4 regions of the Neobacillus sp. SRL179 genome follow, and region 3 is predicted to be linked to each of the others. Evidence: riboswitches for the same ligand, from Rfam matches in the RefSeq annotation. Region 3 holds a riboswitch; each other region holds the start of a gene.
What was found. Region 3 has a riboswitch for S-adenosylmethionine ahead of AC4E8C_RS19525 (methionine ABC transporter ATP-binding protein). Riboswitches for the same ligand answer to the same signal wherever they lie in the genome.
Positions count from the first base shown of each region.

Region 1: it holds a riboswitch for S-adenosylmethionine, as region 3 does, so the genes downstream of both, AC4E8C_RS03385 (methionine ABC transporter ATP-binding protein) here and AC4E8C_RS19525 (methionine ABC transporter ATP-binding protein) in region 3, are expected to answer to the same signal.
Region 2: it holds a riboswitch for S-adenosylmethionine, as region 3 does, so the genes downstream of both, AC4E8C_RS18980 (methionine biosynthesis PLP-dependent protein) here and AC4E8C_RS19525 (methionine ABC transporter ATP-binding protein) in region 3, are expected to answer to the same signal.
Region 4: it holds a riboswitch for S-adenosylmethionine, as region 3 does, so the genes downstream of both, AC4E8C_RS03265 (5-methyltetrahydropteroyltriglutamate--homocysteine S-methyltransferase) here and AC4E8C_RS19525 (methionine ABC transporter ATP-binding protein) in region 3, are expected to answer to the same signal.

Region 1 is NZ_OZ481792.1:685,578-690,686, reverse strand. Features, by position in the region: gene AC4E8C_RS03390 (helix-turn-helix domain-containing protein) at 1-1,319, shown strand, start outside; SAM riboswitch class I at 1,481-1,581, shown strand; gene AC4E8C_RS03385 (methionine ABC transporter ATP-binding protein) at 1,718-2,749, shown strand; gene AC4E8C_RS03380 (methionine ABC transporter permease) at 2,739-3,389, shown strand; gene AC4E8C_RS03375 (MetQ/NlpA family ABC transporter substrate-binding protein) at 3,407-4,249, shown strand; gene AC4E8C_RS03370 (M20 family metallopeptidase) at 4,341-5,109, shown strand, end outside.
Region 2 is NZ_OZ481792.1:3,813,455-3,818,563, reverse strand. Features, by position in the region: gene AC4E8C_RS18990 (bifunctional homocysteine S-methyltransferase/methylenetetrahydrofolate reductase) at 1-274, opposite strand, end outside; gene metC (cystathionine beta-lyase) at 277-1,464, opposite strand; gene AC4E8C_RS18980 (methionine biosynthesis PLP-dependent protein) at 1,464-2,576, opposite strand; SAM riboswitch class I at 2,717-2,827, opposite strand; gene AC4E8C_RS18975 (lactonase family protein) at 2,932-3,990, opposite strand; gene AC4E8C_RS18970 (DsbA family protein) at 4,185-4,889, shown strand; gene AC4E8C_RS18965 (disulfide oxidoreductase) at 4,891-5,109, shown strand, end outside.
Region 3 is NZ_OZ481792.1:3,919,411-3,924,519, reverse strand. Features, by position in the region: gene AC4E8C_RS19540 (nuclease-related domain-containing protein) at 286-1,209, opposite strand; gene AC4E8C_RS19535 (hypothetical protein) at 1,483-1,836, shown strand; SAM riboswitch class I at 1,917-2,018, shown strand; gene AC4E8C_RS19530 (O-acetylhomoserine aminocarboxypropyltransferase/cysteine synthase family protein) at 2,080-3,396, shown strand; SAM riboswitch class I at 3,531-3,639, shown strand; gene AC4E8C_RS19525 (methionine ABC transporter ATP-binding protein) at 3,790-4,815, shown strand; gene AC4E8C_RS19520 (methionine ABC transporter permease) at 4,808-5,109, shown strand, end outside.
Region 4 is NZ_OZ481792.1:659,683-664,791, forward strand. Features, by position in the region: gene fabF (beta-ketoacyl-ACP synthase II) at 1-57, shown strand, start outside; gene AC4E8C_RS03255 (MFS transporter) at 125-1,300, opposite strand; gene AC4E8C_RS03260 (DNA alkylation repair protein) at 1,576-2,283, shown strand; gene AC4E8C_RS03265 (5-methyltetrahydropteroyltriglutamate--homocysteine S-methyltransferase) at 2,341-3,444, opposite strand; SAM riboswitch class I at 3,541-3,648, opposite strand; gene trpB (tryptophan synthase subunit beta) at 3,846-5,015, shown strand.

The DNA of each region.
Region 1 (5,109 bases), 1.8 Mb from region 3:
ACGAAACAGACCTCCTTTTTTTGCAGAGTTTTGCTTCTCAAGCGGCTATTGCCATCCATAATGCTCAATTACATATGGAGGTCCAAAAAAGCCTGGATGAAGTCACGTTTTTATCAAAAAAGCTCACGGATGCCAATAGTTTGTTGGCAAAGAGAACAGACATTCACAATCTCCTAACCAGGTTGTCGATGCAAAACCGAGGACTGGATTCCATTATCGTTGAAATGAATAAATTGATGGATAAGAAACTATTCTTCTTAGATTATCTTTCGGGAGAATGCAAACCCGATCATACTATTTCCTTCCACAAAAGCTTAGACGATCTCTTACTTCTTTTTACCAATAAAACCAAGCCAGCCTATGTTTCCATCTATGATTCCATCCAAACAGACTTCTATATTTACCCGATTAGGTCCGGATCCATTTTTTTAGGATGCCTAATCGTTGAAGCCCCTAGCGGCATTTCACCGCTTGACTGCTTAATCCTTGAACAAGGGGCCCCTATTCTCTCTTTAGAAATTATGAAGCTGCGGTCACAAACGGAGATTATGTATAAAAAGACCTATGAAGCCTATCAACAATATCTAAAGACAAAAAATCTCCAACAATTAGAAATACTTGCAGAAGATTTAGGTATTCAACCCCATTCTTTTCACATGACGGCTTTAATCGAGCTTGATGGCATTCCCGATCTGCAATCACTTGAAAACCACGCCATGCTGCTGCTCACACACCTGAAGAAGAAGTTACCTATAAAAAACAGGCTTCTTTTTAACTATAATAACAAAATTACCATTTTTTCCACCTCACTTAACGGAGACAATGAAGGCCACTTTATTGAGATGGTGGAGAGTGCCATTAGTTGGTGGAATCAGCAGTTTCCAGTATCAGCTAGAGCGGGGCTCTGCACAGGACATTATTATCCAGAACAAGCAGAAGAAAATCACGGAAAAGCCGAAAAGGCCCTTCTTCAATTAAAAAAACAAAAGAAAAAGGGCGTCCTGCATTACAGGGATATCGGGATCAGCCGGCTATTTTTGCATCACCACTCAGAAGAAATCACCTCGTTTCTAGAAGAAACGTTTTCTGAAGTTTGGAAGGATCAACATAAATACGGGGAACTTTTTCATACTCTTTTATCGTTTATCCAAAATAATCGTTCTATGACCAATACGGCTATCGACTTACATATTCATGTAAATACACTCTATAACCGGATTAAAAAAATCGAGGAAATTCTTCAATTAGATTTTAATCATTTTGAAGACTATTTAAAGGTGCAAATGGCCGTCTATCTCTATAAATCCTATATTAAATAAGATCAAGCGCGGCCCCAAAAATAGCCCAAAATATATAGTAAGCCATGCATCAGGGGGCAGGTATCAAAAATATTTTTTCAAAAACACTAGACATTTTTACTATAGTGCGATAAATTAATAAACAAGTTAAATTACTTAAAAAAGTGAATAAATTATAAATTTTCTTATCCAGAGAGGTGGAGGGACTGGCCCTTTGAAGCCTCGGCAGCGGAATCATATTGATTCTGTGCCAATTCCAGCAAGTGTACTTGAAAGATAAGAAGAGGATCTCCAGTTATTTAAATTCGCCCTCTTCTTATGTCTGAAGAGGGCTTTTATTATTTGTTGAATAATATTGGTTTTCACTCCCTGCTTGAAGTTTTACATAAAGGGATACTTCCCTCAAAGGAGATTACAGCATGATCGAATTTCAGAATCTTAAAAAGATTTACAAAAGCAACGGCCAACAAGTTGCCGCGTTGAATGGAATTGATTTAAAAATTAATAAAGGGGAGATATTTGGGGTCATTGGATTCAGTGGTGCGGGGAAAAGCTCACTTATCCGCTGTGTAAACTTACTAGAGCGTCCGACTTCAGGTAATGTGATTGTCGATGGTCATGACCTCACATCTCTTTCCGTAAAAGAAGTGCGGAAGATTAAGAAAAACATCGGGATGGTCTTCCAACATTTTAACCTATTAAACTCTAAAACAGTCTTTGCAAACGTGGCAATGCCCCTCGTGCTTGAAAAGCAGCCAAAGGAAATCATCAAAAAACGGGTTCAGGAATTATTAGAATTTGTTGGCTTGGCTGATAAAGCCGACTATTATCCTGACCAGCTTTCCGGAGGACAAAAGCAAAGAATTGGGATTGCTAGGGCACTGGCAACCCAGCCATCTATTCTCCTTTGTGATGAAGCTACATCAGCTCTCGACCCGCAAACCACGAGTTCAATTCTTCAGCTTTTGAAGAAAATTAATCAGGAATACAACATTACGATTCTCCTCATCACGCACGAAATGGCGGTAATCAGAGAAATCTGCGACCGAGTCGCAGTGATTGAAGCGGGAAAAATTATTGAAGAGGGGACAGTATTTGACGTCTTCTCAGCACCAAAGACACAAACAGCCAAGAACTTTGTCAGCACTGTCATGAACGACCAGCTGCCAGATTCAATCCTAAAAGTCATTGAAAAACATGAAGGAATGAACAAGGTTTTTCGTATCAATTTTGTCGGCAATTCTGCCGGCCAGCCGCTGCTTTCCGAGCTTGCGAAGCAATTTGATATCCATATCAATGTTTTGTTTGGCAACATTACCGAACTTCAAGGTACCCCATTTGGAAACTTAATCGTAGAGTTCCAGGGGGATGACAACGAAGTCATTCGGGCACTAACCTATATCAACGAGAAGAACATCAGTGTGAAGGAAGTGATTGCACATGCTAGTTAGTTCAGATCAAATCATTACAGCTTTAATGGAAACCATTCAGATGGTTGCCTTCTCGCTAGTATTTTCCGCCATTCTTGGATTACCGCTTGGAATTTTACTAGTTGTCACGAGGAAGGGCCACATTCTTGAGAATATCCCGTTTTTCACGATCTTAAGTGGGATTATTAATATTTTTCGCTCAGTTCCGTTCATTATTCTATTAGTGGCGATCATTCCGATTACACGCTTTATTGTCCATACGTCCATCGGAACGGCGGCCGCCATTGTACCGCTCGTCTTCTATGCAGGTCCTTACATTGCAAGATTAGTAGAGAATTGCTTGTTAGAAGTTGATCCTGGTGTCATTGAAGCAGCTGAGGCCATGGGTGCAACCCCGTGGCAAATTATTACGAAGTTTCTTGTTCCAGAGGCACTCGGTTCCCTCGTTCTCGCGCTTACCATTGCGACCATCGGGCTAGTCGGTGCCACCGCCATGGCTGGCACAGTCGGTGGCGGCGGAATCGGTGATCTAGCGATTACATATGGTTACCAGCGTTTTGATACGATCACGATGATTATAACCGTAGTCATTCTGATTGTGATTGTTCAAGGATTACAGTCATTAGGCAATATAGCAGCAAAGAAATTAAGACGTAGATAACGTAGGAGGAAAACAACATGAAAAAATTTTTATTCACCATTATTATTGTTGCATTAGCCGTATTGGGGGCTGGATGCTCTAGTCAATCAAAAGATAAAGCAGCTTCTGGTAAAGAGTCCGTAACGGTCAAGCTTGGGATTAGTGGAACGGATACGCGCCAGTGGGATTATGTAGCCAAGAAAGCAAAGAAAGAGGGCATCAATATTGAAATTGTAAAATTCTCTGATTATGTTGCTCCAAACACCGCTCTTGCTGAAGGTGAGCTTGATGCGAATGCATTCCAGACAGTGGCATATTTCGATGTCTTCATTAAAGAACATAAACTCGATCTTGTACCAATTGCCACAACGGTTCTTGCTCCAATGGGGATCTACTCTGACAAATATAAAGATGTAAAGGATATTCCGGATGGTGCCAAAATTGCTGTACCAAATGACGCATCTAACCAAGGCCGTGCATTACTGCTTCTTCAAGAAGCTGGCCTAATTAAGTTACCTAAAGACTTTGATCCAAATGGCTCACTTGACCAAGTGAAAGAAAATCCAAAAAATATTAAATTCGTTCCAGTGGTTCCGGCCCAAACGCCGCGCGTATTACCAGACGTAGCCGCTTCTGTTATCAATAATGGTGTTGCAAATGATGCCGGTCTTAAGCCTTTAAAAGATGCCATTTTCCATGAAAGTGAAACAGCTACACCATACATTAATATTATTGCTGTAAATAAAAAAGACAAAAACAACAAGACCCTTAAGCGAATTGCAGAACTTTTCCAAGAAGAGGACACAGCGAAATTTATTGAAAAAGAATACGATGGGAATTTAATCCCGACTTTTGTTCCTTTAAAAAATATCGGTTGGTAGGATGATCATACTTTTAAAACTACTAACTAACAATCTTAAGAGGTTTTTGCTCAAGCAGCAGGAACCTCTTTAAAAATGGAGGAGAGACAACATGACCGTATCAGTGCCATCATTCACAGCATTAAAAGAAACCATTATTACTAATGTAGAAAGCAATAAAGAGCGTTACCTTTCCACAAGCCACCAAATTCATGAAAAGCCGGAAATCGGCAATGAGGAATTTTTTGCATCCGGCTTATTAACGGACATTCTTGAAAGCGAAGGATTTGAGGTTGAAAAGGCTGTTGCCGGACATGAAACTTCATTTGTTGCTCGGAAAAAATCCTCCAAGCCAGGTCCTTCCATCGCATTCCTTGCCGAATATGATGCCCTCCCAGGATTGGGACATGGATGCGGCCATAATATTATTGGAACAACCAGTGTCGCAGCAGCGATTGCCTTAAGTAAAGTGTTAGAAGAAACCGGCGGCGAAGCGGTTGTTTTCGGTACACCCGCTGAAGAAGGCGGTCCAAACGGCAGTGCAAAAGGGAGCTTTGTCAAACATGGATTAGTAGAAGGAATTGACGCCGCACTTATGGTTCATCCTCACGGCCAAACCAGACTGACGAGTACATCGCTTGCGGTTGACCCGCTCGACTTTGAGTACATTGGAAAACCGGCCCATGCGGCAGCTTCTCCTCATGAAGGAATTAATGCCTTAGATGCTGTTATTCAGCTTTTTAATGGCATCAATGCTTTAAGACAGCAGCTCCAAGATGATGTCCGTATCCACGGCATTATCACACATGGCGGTGATGCACCGAATATTATCCCTGAATATGCTAAAGCTAGATTCTATATTCGAGCTGCTACGAGAACAA
Region 2 (5,109 bases), 110 kb from region 3:
CTTGTTTAGCAAGGCGGACAGCCGCACTATTGATTTCCTTTACTGAATCTTCCAATCCATACCGTTGCAGCTTTAAATAGTTGGCTGCATAGGAATTGGTTTGAATAACATCTGCGCCAGCATCAATATAGGCTCGATGGATATTTTGAATTTGCTCCGGCTGCGAGAGATTTAATTCCTCAGAGCATGAATCAACACCGAAAGAATAGAGAAGGGTACCAATGGCACCATCAGCAATTAAAATTTGATTTTTTAATTTTTCTAAAAAGCTCATGCTTATTCTCCCTGATGTAAAACTAAATGTTTTTCACGAACCTGCTCAAGCGCTTGTGAAAAATCCTTGATTAAATCTTCTGGATTTTCCAGTCCCACTGATAAGCGGACAAGGCCATCCGTAATTCCGCGCTCTTCACGTTCTGCGGGTGACATGGCGGCATGGGACATTTTTGCTGGATAAGAAAGGATGGATTCTACTGCACCTAAACTTACCGCAAAAACAGGGATTTCTACATTAGCTATAAAGGTGCGAAGGGCATCTTCGGTAGCTAATTCAAAGGATAAAACAGCTCCCGGACCATCTGCTTGTTCTTTCTGAATTTGATATTGCGGGTGGCTTTCCAGCCCTGGGTAATGAACCTTTTCTACAAGGGGATGTGCATCTAAAAATTCTGCTATTTTTATCGCTGATTTTTGTGATTGCTCCAGGCGAACACTCAGCGTCTTGATTCCCCTTAATACAAGCCAGGCATCTTGAACACCCAAGATAGCTCCAAAGCTATTTTGTAGGAATCCTAATCGTTTAGCCAACTCTTCATCTTTAACAACGGCAAGTCCGGCTACGACATCACTATGGCCAGCCAAAAATTTTGTTGCGCTATGAAGGACAACATCTGCCCCCAGTGCCAACGGCTTTTGGTGGTAGGGAGTAAGGAATGTATTATCAACAAATGTTAATGCACCGATCTCTATCGCAATTTCGCTAATCGCTCTAATATCTGTTACTTTCATTAAAGGATTTGACGGTGTTTCCACATAAAATGCTTTAGTATTTGGCTGAATCGCTGCTTTTACTTCCTCTAAATTGGTCATATCGACAAAGGTATGTTCAATCCCAAGTCTCGAAAGAACTTGAGTGACCATTCGGAATGTACCGCCATACACATCCTCGGTAATCACAATATGGTCACCAGAGGATAGAAGCAGGAAGGCTGTGGAAATGGCTGCCATCCCTGATGCAAAGGCAAACCCTTTAATTCCACCCTCAAGCTCTGCAATCACATCTTCAAGTGCTTCCCGGGTTGGATTTAAACTACGGCCATAATCATACTTTCCGAACTGATCGAAATCAGCTTGATGAAATGTAGATGCATGCTGAATTGGTACACTAACAGCCCCAGTAATAGGATCAATCTTGTGCTTATTATGAAGAAGCCTGGTTTCAAAACTATATTTTTCGTATGCCATTATGCAATCACTCCTTCTTTAATTCTGGCAAAAGCCTGTTGTAAATCTTCAATAATATCTTGTGCATCTTCAATTCCCACGGAGAATCGCAATAAACGGTTATCAACGCCTGCTTGAGTACGAATTTCTTCAGGAATATCTGCATGTGTCTGAGTAGCCGGATAGGTAATAAAGCTTTCTGTTCCGCCTAAACTTTCTGCAAAACAAATCAGCTGTAAACCTTGTAAGAATGGATTTACCCATGTTTCGTCTTGAACCCTAAAGGAAACCATTCCGCCTTTTCCTGGGTAAAGCACATCTGCAACGGCGTCATGTTGAGTAAGGAATTCGACAATATCCTTTGCATTTTTTTCATGTCTTTCCATTCGAAGCGACAAAGTTTTCATCCCGCGCATTAATAACCAAGAATCAAAAGGACTTAGAACTGCACCGGCACCGTTATGATGGAAGGCCAATGCTTCACAAAGTTCCTTTCCTGTTGCAGCCACAAGTCCAGCGAGGACATCATTATGACCTCCTAAATATTTCGTTCCGCTATGAATGACAATATCCGCCCCAAGTGCAATTGGCTTTTGTAGTAGTGGTGTATAAAATGTGTTATCTACTATTAACAATAGGCTATGTTTTTTAGCAATCTCAGAAACCGCTGCAATATCTGATTCCTGCATCAACGGATTGGTTGGTGTCTCTAAGAAAATAGCCTTAGTATCTGGCGTTATTTTCTTTTCAATTTCTTCTGGACAACAGGTATTGACATATTGAGTTTTCAAGCCCCATTTTTTATAGCCTTTTTCTAAGAGACGGTATGTACCACCGTATAAATCATCACTTACAATCCATTCGTCTCCAGATTCAAATAATGCAAGAATAAGCTGGATGGCTGCCATCCCTGAGCTACAAGCAAAACCTTGATCTGCACCCTCTAAATCAGCAATCGTTTTTTCAAGGAGCTGTCGAGTGGGGTTCCCTGTTCGACTATAATCAAAACCTGTTGATTGCCCAATTCCTGCATGCCTGTAGGCTGTTGAAAAATAAACAGGCGGATTAACCGCGCCTGTAGCTGTTTCACTACGGTTTCCTATTTGTGCTAATTTCGTATCAATTTTGTACATGACGGACACTCCTTGTTCAATTAAGTATGGGACTGTATTGTTGTCTAACTTTAGTGCTGTAGGGTACTAAAGCTTTCATATAAAGAAAAAAAGTCTTCTATAAGAAGAAGACTTTTTGTTAACACGACAAAGTATCATTCTTCTTATCTTGCAAACGAAATTTGCAGGACTTAGCACCTTTTCAATGAAAAGAAACATTGAAGGTTGCTGAGGCGTCTCAGGGCCATTCCCTCAACCTCTCTTGATAAGAAATCAATATTTAGATTATTTATAAAATTTACTACAAATTAGCTATTGTGTCAATCTGTTTTTACGACTGATTCAATTTTTATAAAAGGAGAACTTTCTTCGATTCTTAGACATGTAAGAATTTAACACAAACAGGGTAGGGAACAACAATATCTGATTGAATTAAAGTGAGTTTCCCTGTGTTTTCATCCCGCGCATATAAAACAAGATTGCTCGATTCTTGATTGGAAGCAACTACAAATTTTTCAGTTGGGTCAAGTGAAAAATCACGTGGCCAATCACCTTCTGTGGAAGTATGATCAATAAAGGTTAACTCACCTGAGTCTTGATTTACGCTGAAGAGAGCGATGCTGTTGTGACCGCGATTGCCAGCATAAACAAATCTTCCATCAGAAGAAATATGAATCGCACTGCCTTGATTATTTTCTTTAAAATCGTCAGGCAATGTAGAGATATATTGAATTTCTGTAAAATGGCCATTTTCCGGATGGTAAGATAAAACAATTACTTCAGAGCTGAACTCTGTCATGATATAAGCGATTTTGCCATTTGGATGGAAGACAAGATGTCTTGGGCCGCTTCCCGCTTTCAATGGTAAAAGATTTACCTTAGTAAGAGTACCATCCTCTTCCACTGAATAGGTAATTAGAGCATCAATTCCTAATTCACACACGGCAAGATACTTTTCATCAGGTGTCAGATCAGAATAATGAGTGTGAGGCTTTTCCTGCCTTGGGTCTGGGCCGGATCCTTCATGCTCCCTGATGGAGGCATAAGGTAAGACTGAGCCGTCCTCTTGGTTAATAAGATGGGATTGCACAAGACCTTTATGGTAGTTGGCCCCAAACACAAACCGATTGTTGCTGTCCACACTAACATAACAAGGTGGTGCCCCCTCTATTAATTGGCTGTTAATGGCGGTCAGGCTGCCCGATTCCTCAATAGAGAAAGCAGCAATACCTCCAGCATTCCCTTCTTTAATAACTGAATAAAGGTAACGGTTATCTGAACTGATTGATACATATGTTGGATTCCCAAGCTCTGCTGCGACGCTTACGTCCTTAATCCTTTTCTCCTGTGTATCAAGGGTGAAGGAATAGATGCCCTTACTGTCGCCTTTTGTATATGTTCCGATAAAACCTTTGAATTCATTATTTGTTGTCATATATCTACGCTCCTCATTAAAATTTCTACCTGTTATTGTATCAAAACTATTTCATATTTACTCAAGAGTTTGCTTGAAATATGTAAGATATGTCGATTTTTACTAATAAAAATGGATGATAAAAGGTTTTGTTTGCAATCTTAAGTAAGTTAAGTAATATTTAATGTAATACTTCAAATTAAAGGGGTTTGATTATGGCAAAGAATAAAAAAAATACAAAAAGCCAACCACAATCTTCATCAAAGTTCGTTTTTTGGGTGATTGGTTTGGTTGCGGTTTGCGTTTTGGCGCTTATTTTATTCGGAAATCTATCTAAAGAACAGGAAAAGAAAGAATCAACGGGGGTTAAAATAAACTATAATAATCAACCATTCTTAGGTGAGGAGTCTGCACCTGTTTCAATCATAGAATTCGGTGATTATAAATGTCCAAACTGTAAAAACTTTTCCGAACAGGTCGTGCCGACCATTCAAAAAGAGCTGGTTGATACTGGGAAGGCCAAGTTTTACTTTATGAATGATGCTTTTATAAATGTGGATTCAACCCGATCTGCTAAATTTGCAGAATCTGTTTTTCAAGAGCTGGGGAACGAAACTTTCTGGAAGTTCCATGATCGTCTTTTCGCCTTGCAGCCAGCTGAACGAGAAAAGGAAAAAATGGATATTTTTACTGAGGACTTCTTAACTAAGACATTAAAAGAAGTGGCTAGTGAGGCAGATGTGAAGAAGGTTGTCGAAAATTTCCGAGCTGAAAGGTCCAAAAAGGCATTTGATCAGGATATGGAGTATGCCGGAAAACTTGGTGTTACGGGTACCCCAACTATTTTCGTAAATGGTAAGTTATTTGAAGGACAAACCATTGATGACTTAAAAGATATGGTAGAGAAAGCGGCGAAGTAGAATGAATAAACCATTATTACTCTCCTGGGTGGCCGCGATTATTGCCACACTTGGCAGTTTATATTTTAGTGAAGTGATGCATTTTATTCCCTGCACCCTTTGCTGGTACCAAAGAATCTTTATGTATCCTCTAGCCATCATTTTAGGGATTGCCGTTTATCGTAATGATAAGGGAATTTACAGGTATGTATTGCCATTGTCGATCATTGGGATGCTCATC
Region 3 (5,109 bases):
AATAAAGCATTGTGAGGAGATGACAGTGCCTGTGGAGCCTCCAAAAAGAGGAGCGGGGGAACTGTGAAGAGTGCACAGTGCCCGTGGAGCCTCCAAAAAGAGAAGTACGGGAACTGTGAAGAGTCGACAGTGCCCGTGGAGCCTCCAAAAAGAGAAGTACGGGAACTGTGAAGAGTCGACAGTGCCCGTGGAGCTTACCAAAAGAGAAACACGGGAACTGTGAAGAGTGCATAGTTCTAAATGAATCAAAAACAATCTTATTCACTTTGAAATTAAAATAATGCCCTAATCTTGTCGTTTAATCCTTTCTAAAAATTGGTATTCTTTCTTCCCGATATAACTAAAATTCCTCATTAGCACCCTCCTAATCGTCTTTTCCGACTTAATTACCCCACACCAATCCTGCACCTTATTCGTAGTAATCCTTTCATCCGTAAATAATAATTTTAGCTCCTCAACAGCTCGTAATATAGCTGTATCCACTAATTCTTCATGCCCACATGGATCACAAATTAATTTCTTATCCTCCACATGTACCGTAAAGGAGTGGCAGTCGGCGCAAGTTATTCCTTTTCTTAACGAACTGTAGTTATATTCAGGTCTTTTGAAATCGATATTAATCTGGTGCGAAGAAACTAATTTATTTGCTAAACTCTTGTGGCGCCCAGTTAAAGTGGATGGTCTATCGTTTATTCTTTTCATAAACCTAGGAAGTTGATTTGGATAAAGAATGGGTTTATTCTGAGGGGCTTGATATAAGGTAAACTCGGGGTTAATAAACACAACATACGGTTCAATGGAGATTCGGTTTCCAATTTTATGGAGCAACTGCCGCAACAAGGATTCACTTCGTTCTAGTTGTAAGAGTGGGTTATTTATTTCCTTTTTTGTAACCATGTGATAGAATCGACCATTTTCAAAGAAATAATCACCTTCAAAATTCTTCACTTCAAACAGGTATAGTGGCTCTTGGGAAATCAGCACCGAATCTAGTTGGAATTTCGCCCCACTTGTCTCTAGGCGCAAATCATTTACAATCAAACTTTGACATCGAAGCTTCTCTGTTAAAGAATCAAACATCACCTCACCTTCAAACCCCTTTACGAGATTATAATAGCGCTGTTTCCACTCTTCCTCTAACACCATGTGTTTGTTTAAAACTCTTAACATTCTAATTTCATCAGACTCAGTTCTTGGTTTATAAAACATATTTCACCTCCTACTCTATTTTATTAAAAAGGGATAGATCTCCGAAGATGAATATTTGAATACTTTTTGACAAAAATTTCTATCTTTTGACCAGGAGCTGTCGAGCAACAGAATGTGGATACACCTTATCTATTTATCCAACAAACCTCATAATCCGACATATTTCTCAGGAAATTTCCAAAAGACCAAAAGAATTGTCGAGCGGTTTATTGGAGGATTCCCTCATATACTGCGGAATTACTACAATATAAAATGTAGACCGGAGTGGTAGGGATGATAGAATTAGTTGAAAATTTTATAGAAAAATTCTACGAAGCAGGACATGTACTTTCATTAATCCAACAGGCTGATGTGAGGGTCACCATAAAATGCGAGCTGGAAACAGTTCAATTAGAAATTAAACACGGCTCCATCAGTATTCTGCAAAATCATGAAGTTCCACAGGGCAATTACGAAATCCGAGGAAACAAGCAGGCCATGAAACAACTGTTTGAAGGAACGAGTAGACTGCGGGATTTAGAACATCGAGGTCAGCTAAGCATAGCTATGCCGCTTAGAATTACCCTATTGCTAGAATCCCTCTTCTTTTTAACAAAAGCACAGCAAAATTTCGCAAAAGTAATTTAATCAAAGGTATTGACTCGGAATTAAACTTACTGTATTGTTTATTTAAAATATTCAATCAATTGCAACAAATGAATGACATATTCATATCAAGAGCGGCGGAGGGACTGGCCCTTTGAAGCCCGGCAACCGGTTTGAAACACGGTGCTAATTCCAGCAGAGCTAAACACTCTGAGCGATAAGAAGAGCGCACCCCCTCTTCTTAAAGAAGTGGGGGTTATTTCATAAAAGGGAGGAACGAATGTAATGGCAGAAAATCAAAAGAAATATCGCTTTGAAACTTTGAGTGTTCATGGAGGGTTGTCACCAGATCCTGTTACGGGTGCCCGGGCAGTACCAATTTATCAAAATAATGCTTATCAGTTTAAAAATACAGAACATGCGGCCAACTTATTTAGCTTAGCAGAGCCGGGCTACATATACACGAGGATTCATAATCCGACGACCACTGTTTTTGAAGACCGAGTAGCATTATTAGAAGGGGGAGTTGGAGCTTTAGCTGTTGCCAGCGGGATGGCTGCGATTACCCTAGCGATTTTAAACGTTGCTGAAGCTGGTGACGAGATTGTCTCTGCCTCCAATCTATATGGCGGCACCTATAATTTATTGGCCGTTACCTTACCGAAATACGGCATCAATGTAAAATTTGTCGATGCTGAAAATCCGGAAAACTTCCGGGCTGCTATTACCGAAAAAACGAAAGCAGTCTTTGCAGAAACCATCGGAAACCCAAGCTTACGGGTACTCGATATTGAGAAAGTAGCCAATATTGCTCATGAAGCTGGTGTTCCGCTTATTATTGATAATACATTTGCAACACCATACCTGTGCAGACCAATTGAACATGGGGCTGATATTGTTGTCCACTCTGCAACAAAATGGCTTTTAGGGAATGGAACATCAACGGGGGGAGTTATTGTGGATGGCGGTCATTTTGATTGGAATTCCCCTAAATTCCCTGGCTTTACGACACCTGATGAGAGCTATCATGGTCTTGTCTATGCAGAGGCATTAGGCGCTGTTGCTTATATTATTAAAGCACGGGTTCAATTATTACGTGATTTAGGTCCTGCTTTAAGTCCGCAAAATGCCTTCCAGTTTACACTAGGACTGGAAACTCTGCATGTACGGATGAAGGAGCATGTAGCCAATACAAAGGAAGTGGTTGAGTATTTATTAAACCACCCTGCGGTTGAATGGGTCTCTTACCCTGGCCATGCCTCGCACCCTGATAATGAATTAGCCAAAAAGTATTTACCAAAAGGTGCAGGGTCCATGGTAGTGTTTGGAATAAAAGGTGGAAAAGAAGCAGGAGCAAAACTCATCAATTCGTTATCACTTTGGGCACATGTGGCAAATGTTGGGGATGCCAAGAGTTTGATTATCCATCCCGCAAGTACGACCCACCAGCAGTTGGATGCCGATGGGCTTAAAGCAGCCGGGGTAGGAGAAGATTTAATCCGTCTCTCAATTGGAATTGAAAATGTAGAGGATCTCATTGATGACCTCGAAACAGCGATAGAAGCAGCAACAGGTTTAGCTTCATTGAAGGCTAAGGCCTAGGTTTTCCTTCATACATTTATTCGAAAAATGAAGGATTTTTCGTTGACACCTCTTTTTATTAGTGATACGATAATTTTCGTACTATAATTTACTCAAATAATTTAACGTGTTAATTGAATATAAAATGCTGTTTACTCTTATCAAGAGAGGTGGAGGGATGTGCCCGATGAAGCCCGGCAACCGTCAATATTATTATTGAAATGGTGCCAATTCACACAAAGCGTCAGCTTTGGGAGATGGGAGAAAGGATTGTTTTTTTGATGCCTTTCTGCCTCTGCAGAAAGGCATTTTATTTTTCAAAAATAGTAGAATCATTTCCGTTATACAGTCAAACCCTATATTCAAAGAATCTTTCTAAAATTAGGTATTCTAGATAAAAAGTAGGTGAACTAAGTGATTTCAATTAAAAATGCCAGAAAGATATTCCCTACCACAAAAGGTGAACTGAAAGCTGTCGATGATGTAAACCTTGAAATACAAGATGGCGAAATCTTTGGTGTAATTGGTTATAGTGGTGCTGGGAAGAGTACCTTAATCAGAATGCTGAATGGACTGGAACTGCCGACAGAGGGAAGTATTACGGTCGCGGGCCGTGTTATCTCTAAAATTAGGGGAGCGGAACTGCGGAAGGCACGTCAGGAAATCAGCATGATTTTTCAACATTTTAACTTACTTTGGTCCCGAACAGTTAGTCAAAATATTGCCTTTCCGCTTGAAATTGCTGGTGTGAAAGGGCCGCAACGAAAGAAAAAAGTGGCAGAGCTGATTAAGCTGGTTGGTTTAGAAGGACGAGAAAATGCCTATCCCTCAGAGTTGAGCGGCGGGCAAAAGCAAAGGGTAGGAATCGCAAGGGCACTAGCAAATAATCCCAAAGTATTGCTTTGCGATGAAGCAACATCCGCTCTTGATCCGCAAACAACGGATTCTATTTTGGAATTACTGGTCGATATTAATAAGCGCCTCGGCTTAACGATTGTCTTGATTACACATGAAATGCATGTGATTCGAAAAATCTGTCACCGTGTCGCTGTGATGGAAAGCGGTAAGGTAGTGGAACTTGGATCGGTGCTGGATGTTTTTAAAAATCCGCAGCAGCCCATCACGAAACGGTTTGTGCAACAAGTATCGGAACCGGAAGAAACAAAGGAAGCTGCCCAACACCTGTTGGAGCAATATCCTTCAGGACAGATTGTTCAACTAACCTTTATTGGCAAGTCAGCCGAGCAGCCGCTGATTACGAACCTAATCAGGCAGAATAATGTGACCGTTAATATCCTACAAGGGAAGATTTCACAAACCCAAAACGGCTCATATGGTTCCTTATTCATCCACATCGATGGGGATGAAAAGGAAGTAATCGAAGCTGTTGATTACATTCGTTCCCAGCAGGTTGGAGTGGAGGTGGTCACAAATGATTAAACACTATTTACCAAACGTCGATTGGCTGATTATGTGGGAAGAAACAAAAAACACTATTTATATGACGGGGATATCGGTTATTGCTACATTTATTCTTGGTATTATCCTTGGACTAATTCTATTTCTAACCTCAAAAGGGAATCTGTGGGAAAATAAACCGGTTAATACGATTATTGGGGCAATTGTTAATATCTTCCGCTCAATACCGTTTATTATCCTCATTGTATTGTTAATCCCATTCACAACGTTCTTAATTGGAACTATGATTGGCGAAGATGCAGCATTACCAGCGCT
Region 4 (5,109 bases), 1.8 Mb from region 3:
AACTCATTGGGATTCGGCGGGCATAATGCGACGTTGATTTTTAAAAAGTATATTTAAGAGACATCAAAAATATTATAAAAAAAAGAATCCCGACGCCAAAGGGTCAGGATTCTTTTTTTGATTCTTATGCATGTTGCGAGATGGCATTCTTTTTCTTTGCCCAACTATAAGTTAGGAAGAAGCAGCCAATCAAAATAATCGCGCCGAACGTAAACGGTATAGACATATGCCAGTCAAATAGAGTTCCGGCTAGTGCCGGCCCTATCATATTGCCTAAACTCATATAGGAATTATTCATTCCCGCAGCATAACCTTGTTCATCGCCGGCAATTTTCGAAATTAAGGTATTAACTGCTGGGCGTATTAAGGTCGTCGCAGTCGAGAATAGAGTTGCAACTAATAGAATAATGAAAAAGCCGCTAACGTATAACATGCCATACATACTAAATGCCGCAAGAAGTAAAGCAAATAGAATAATTTTCATTTCTCCAAAGATCGCAAATAGTTTATTAAGTGCGAAGGCTTGAATGATTACACCGACAAAGCCGCCCACTGTCAGGACAATCGCAATACCATTTGGAGTAAAATGTTGTTTATACGTCAAAAACATGGACAGCGTTGATTGGAAGTTGGCAATCCCAAAAGAGAAAACAAACACAACAATTAATAAAACAAAATAGCTTGTTTTAAAGGAACGGGCCATTTGTTTAAATAAGTTCTCTCCCTTCCCTTGATCTTTCAAAACTGGTTTGATATAGGGGAGGATGACGAAAGATAAAATCCCAGCTATTACGGTAGCGGAACCGCCAAAGTAAAACGGAAAATGCAAGCTTACATTTGAGAGGAACCCGCCAATCCCAGGTCCAATCATAAATCCTAGTGAGATCGCAGCCCCAATCAAACCCATGGCTTTCCCACGTTCTTTAAGGGTGGTGATATCAGCCACATAGGCCATAACGGGTGGGACGATAAACGCTGAACCGATCCCCGTAAAGAATCTGCAGACATAAAGCATCCATAGCTCTGAGGATAACCCGAAGAAGATTTGGGAAATACCATTCACGAAAAGTCCGAAGACGATTAAATTTTTACGTCCATGCCGGTCAGATAAATTTCCCGCCATGGGAGAGAAAATAAACTGAGCAAAAGCAATAATAGCAATGATAAAGCCTAAAGCTTGTCCAGCGGCTCCAAAGGTTTTCAAATAGCTTGGCATAACAGGAATGATAAGTCCAACCGCGCTAAACGTAATAAACATATCAAACATTAATAAATACAATGGTAATTTATTTGATTTCATTCATGTCTCTCTTTCTGCATATATTTCGTAACCAAAAATAATTGTGTATGGATAAAGATTATACAACGGTTTAGGGGGTTAAACAATAAAAAGGTACCTGACACCCGCAGTGTATCATAAACCAGAATTTATTAAAACTGGAAAAATATTTGATATAATTCAAATAGATTCCTTTTTCTGGGGTTAAATAAACATATCATTAAGGGTAATATGAAGTTGTAAAAATAAATATAAAGTTCAAGACAATTTGTTTATAAAGAAGGAAGTGCTAAACGATGGATTTCGAAACGGTTATGCAGGAATTGGAAGCACTCGGAAAAGAACGAATGAAAAAGATTTACCTAAGCAATGGTGCACACGAGCCGCTTTTTGGGGTAGCTACAGGGGCAATGAAGCCACTTGCAAAGAAAATCAAGAAAAATCAGCCTTTAGCTGAGCAGCTTTACGCCACTGGGAACTACGATGCTATGTACTTTGCTGGTGTTATCGCGGATCCAAAGACAATGACAGAGGATGATTTTGAACGTTGGATTGAGGATGCTTATTTTTATATGCTGTCAGATTTTGTGGTGGCCGTAACTCTATCCGAAACCGATATTGCACAAGCGGTGGCTGATAAATGGATTGCAAGCGGGGAAGAACTTAAAATGTCGGCAGGCTGGAGCTGTTACTGCTGGCTTTTGGGTAATCGGCCGGACAGCGAATTTAGTGCAGACAAAATTGCCAGGATGCTAGATCAGGTAGAAAGTACGATTCAAGATTCACCTGAACGTACAAAATCTTCTATGAATAATTTTATTTACACAGTCGGGATTTCCTACGTGCCGCTCCATGAAAAGGCGGTTGAAACCGCAAAGGCAGTAGGTCCAGTCGAAATCAAGCGGGACAACAAGAAAAACAGTATACTGCTTGCTTCAGAAAATATCCAACAAGGAATAGATAAAGGAAGAATTGGTTTTAAACGCAAATATGTCAGGTGTTAGCAAGCATGGGGACGGTTCTTCTACACCATTTGGTGCAGAAGAACCGTCCCCCATGAACTAATTCCAAACATCCTGTGCAATGCTAATCACATGGCGTACTTTGTCCCATTGTTGTTCTTCTGTTAAGAGGTTTCCTTCTTCTGTGGAAGAGAAGCCGCATTGTGGGCTCAAGCAAAGTTGATCCAATGGAAGATATTGATTGGCTTCCTTTATTCTTGCTTTTATTTTTTCTGGATTCTCGAGGTCGCCGAATTTCGATGTAATTAATCCCAAGACAATTCGCAGGTCATTTCGCTTAACATGACGAAGGGGTTCAAAGCCGCCTGAACGTTCATCATCAAACTCTAGGAATAAGCCATCCACATTTAAACCGCCAAAAATGATTTCAGAGGCAAAATCATATCCGCCTGTTGAAGTATAAGTAGATTGGAAGTTTCCTCTGCAAATGTGCATCGTAATAACTAAATCTTCGGGTTTGTTCGCAATCGATTCATTAATCGCTCTAGCCAATGTTTGGGCTAAGTTGGCAGGCTCAAAACCATCCTTTTTTAATTTGTCTCTGCCTGTCTCTGAGAACAACGATGCCCATGAAGTATCATCTAATTGCAAGTAGCGGCAGCCGGCATCATAAAAGGCTTGAATCGCTTTTTGGTAGGCACGAATTAAATCATCTACAAATTCATCTTGATGTTCGTAAACATCACTAATTCCCTGACCACGGACAATTAACATATTAGGACTTGGGATCGTAAATTTCGCGACATGGTCACCGGCAATGCTGTGTAAGAATTTATAATCCTCTATCATTGGATGGTTACCGAAGTCAATTTTTCCTGTTACCTTGACCCCGTGTGCTCTCGTTTCCACTCCGTTAAATTGTAATCCTTTTTCTGTTTGGACAAACTCAACCCCTTCAAGTCCGCCGAGAAAATCAAAATGCCACCAAGCGCGTCTTAATTCTCCATCCGTTACGGCCTGTAAACCGACTTCTTTTTGTTTTTCTACCAGGCGGATTATCTCTTCATCTTCAATCTGACGTAACTGTTCGGCCGTAATTTCACCGTTTTGTTTTTGTAGTCTCGCTTTTTTCAATCGTTCCGGTCTTAAAAAACTTCCCACATGATCAGCTGTAAATGGTGCTTTCACTAATGTTTTAGTCAAGGTAATCCGCTCCTATTCTAGTAATTCATATTGAAAAAAATAAAAACCTCTTCTTAGATAAGAAGAGGTTTGATTATAAATAAAAGGTATACACTCTTCTTATCTTCAAGCTTACACATAAGCTTCTGGAATTAGCACAGTCCACATAATAAGGCTGTTGCTGAGGTATCGCAGGGCCAGTCCCTCCACCTCTCTGGATAAGATTTTGAAATATTAAATTAATGATTATCCTAAAGCTATTTTAAGAGAATGTCAATAAAAAAGTGGAAACGGGGGCAGCCGCACAAAATGACTTGCATAATAGTTTGCTTGAAAAGAACAACGTGTTAAAATATATTTGAAAATTCGGTTATTTTTTTGAGGCTAAACCAAAATATAGTTGAGAAGGAGACGAGAAGAGGATGGAAAGAACGAGTGTAGAGAGCAAAGGGTATTTTGGTGAGTTTGGAGGAAGTTTTGTTCCAGATGACTTGCAGATTGTCATGAACGAATTAGAGGAACAATTTTATCGGTATAAAGACGATCCGAAATTTATTGAGGAGTATAAATACTATTTAAAAGAATATATCGGGAGAGAAAATCCACTTACATTTGCCGAGAATTTAACGAAGCAAATTGGCGGAGCGAAAATTTACTTAAAACGGGAAGATTTAAATCATACAGGAGCCCACAAAATTAATAATGCGCTGGGACAAATCTTGTTAGCAAAACGAATGGGCATCAAGCGGATTATTGCGGAAACAGGAGCTGGGCAACACGGTGTGGCAACGGCAACAGCCTGTGCCATGTTTGGGATGGAATGTGTCATCTATATGGGCAAGTTAGATACCGAACGCCAGGCGCTGAATGTGTTCCGGATGGAATTGCTCGGAGCAAAGGTGATTCCGGTGTCAAAGGGGCAAGGGCGTCTAAAAGATGCAGTTGACGAAGCATTAGGAGACCTAGTCCAAAACTATAATAATACATTTTATCTATTAGGTTCTGCCGTCGGACCACATCCTTATCCAACCATGGTCAAACATTTTCAGGCGATTATAAGTGAAGAGTCCAAACGTCAGGTCCTTGAAAAAGAAGGAAAACTGCCAACTGCAGTGATTGCCTGTACGGGCGGTGGAAGTAATGCGATTGGTGCATTTGCCCACTATATTGATGAAAAAGATGTTCGGCTTATTGGGGTAGAACCAGCGGAAGCTCCGACCTTAAGTCAGGGTGTTTCAGCCGTCATCCATGGATTTAAGTGTTTGACGCTATTAGATGAAAATGGCGAGCCGCAGCCAACCTACTCAATTGCAGCCGGACTTGATTATCCAGGTGTGGGTCCTGAGCATAGCTACTTAAAAAACAGTGGCAGAGGAGAGTATGTAACCGTTACAGGGCAAGAGGCGTTAGAGGCATTCTTAATGCTAAGTAAGACAGAAGGAATTATACCGGCATTAGAAAGTTCTCATGCCGTTGCCTATGCTGTTAAACTAGCAAAAGAATTAACCCCGGATGATGTGTTGATTGTGAACTTATCAGGACGCGGAGATAAAGACGTGGAGCAGGTTTTCAAAATGTTGCAGGATAAATAAAAACGGAATTAGCGGTTCGTTAGAGGACGAATCGCTTTTAACTATTAACTGGCCCAGATAGTTGTTTTGAATATAAACGTTCCCTGGCCGTTGG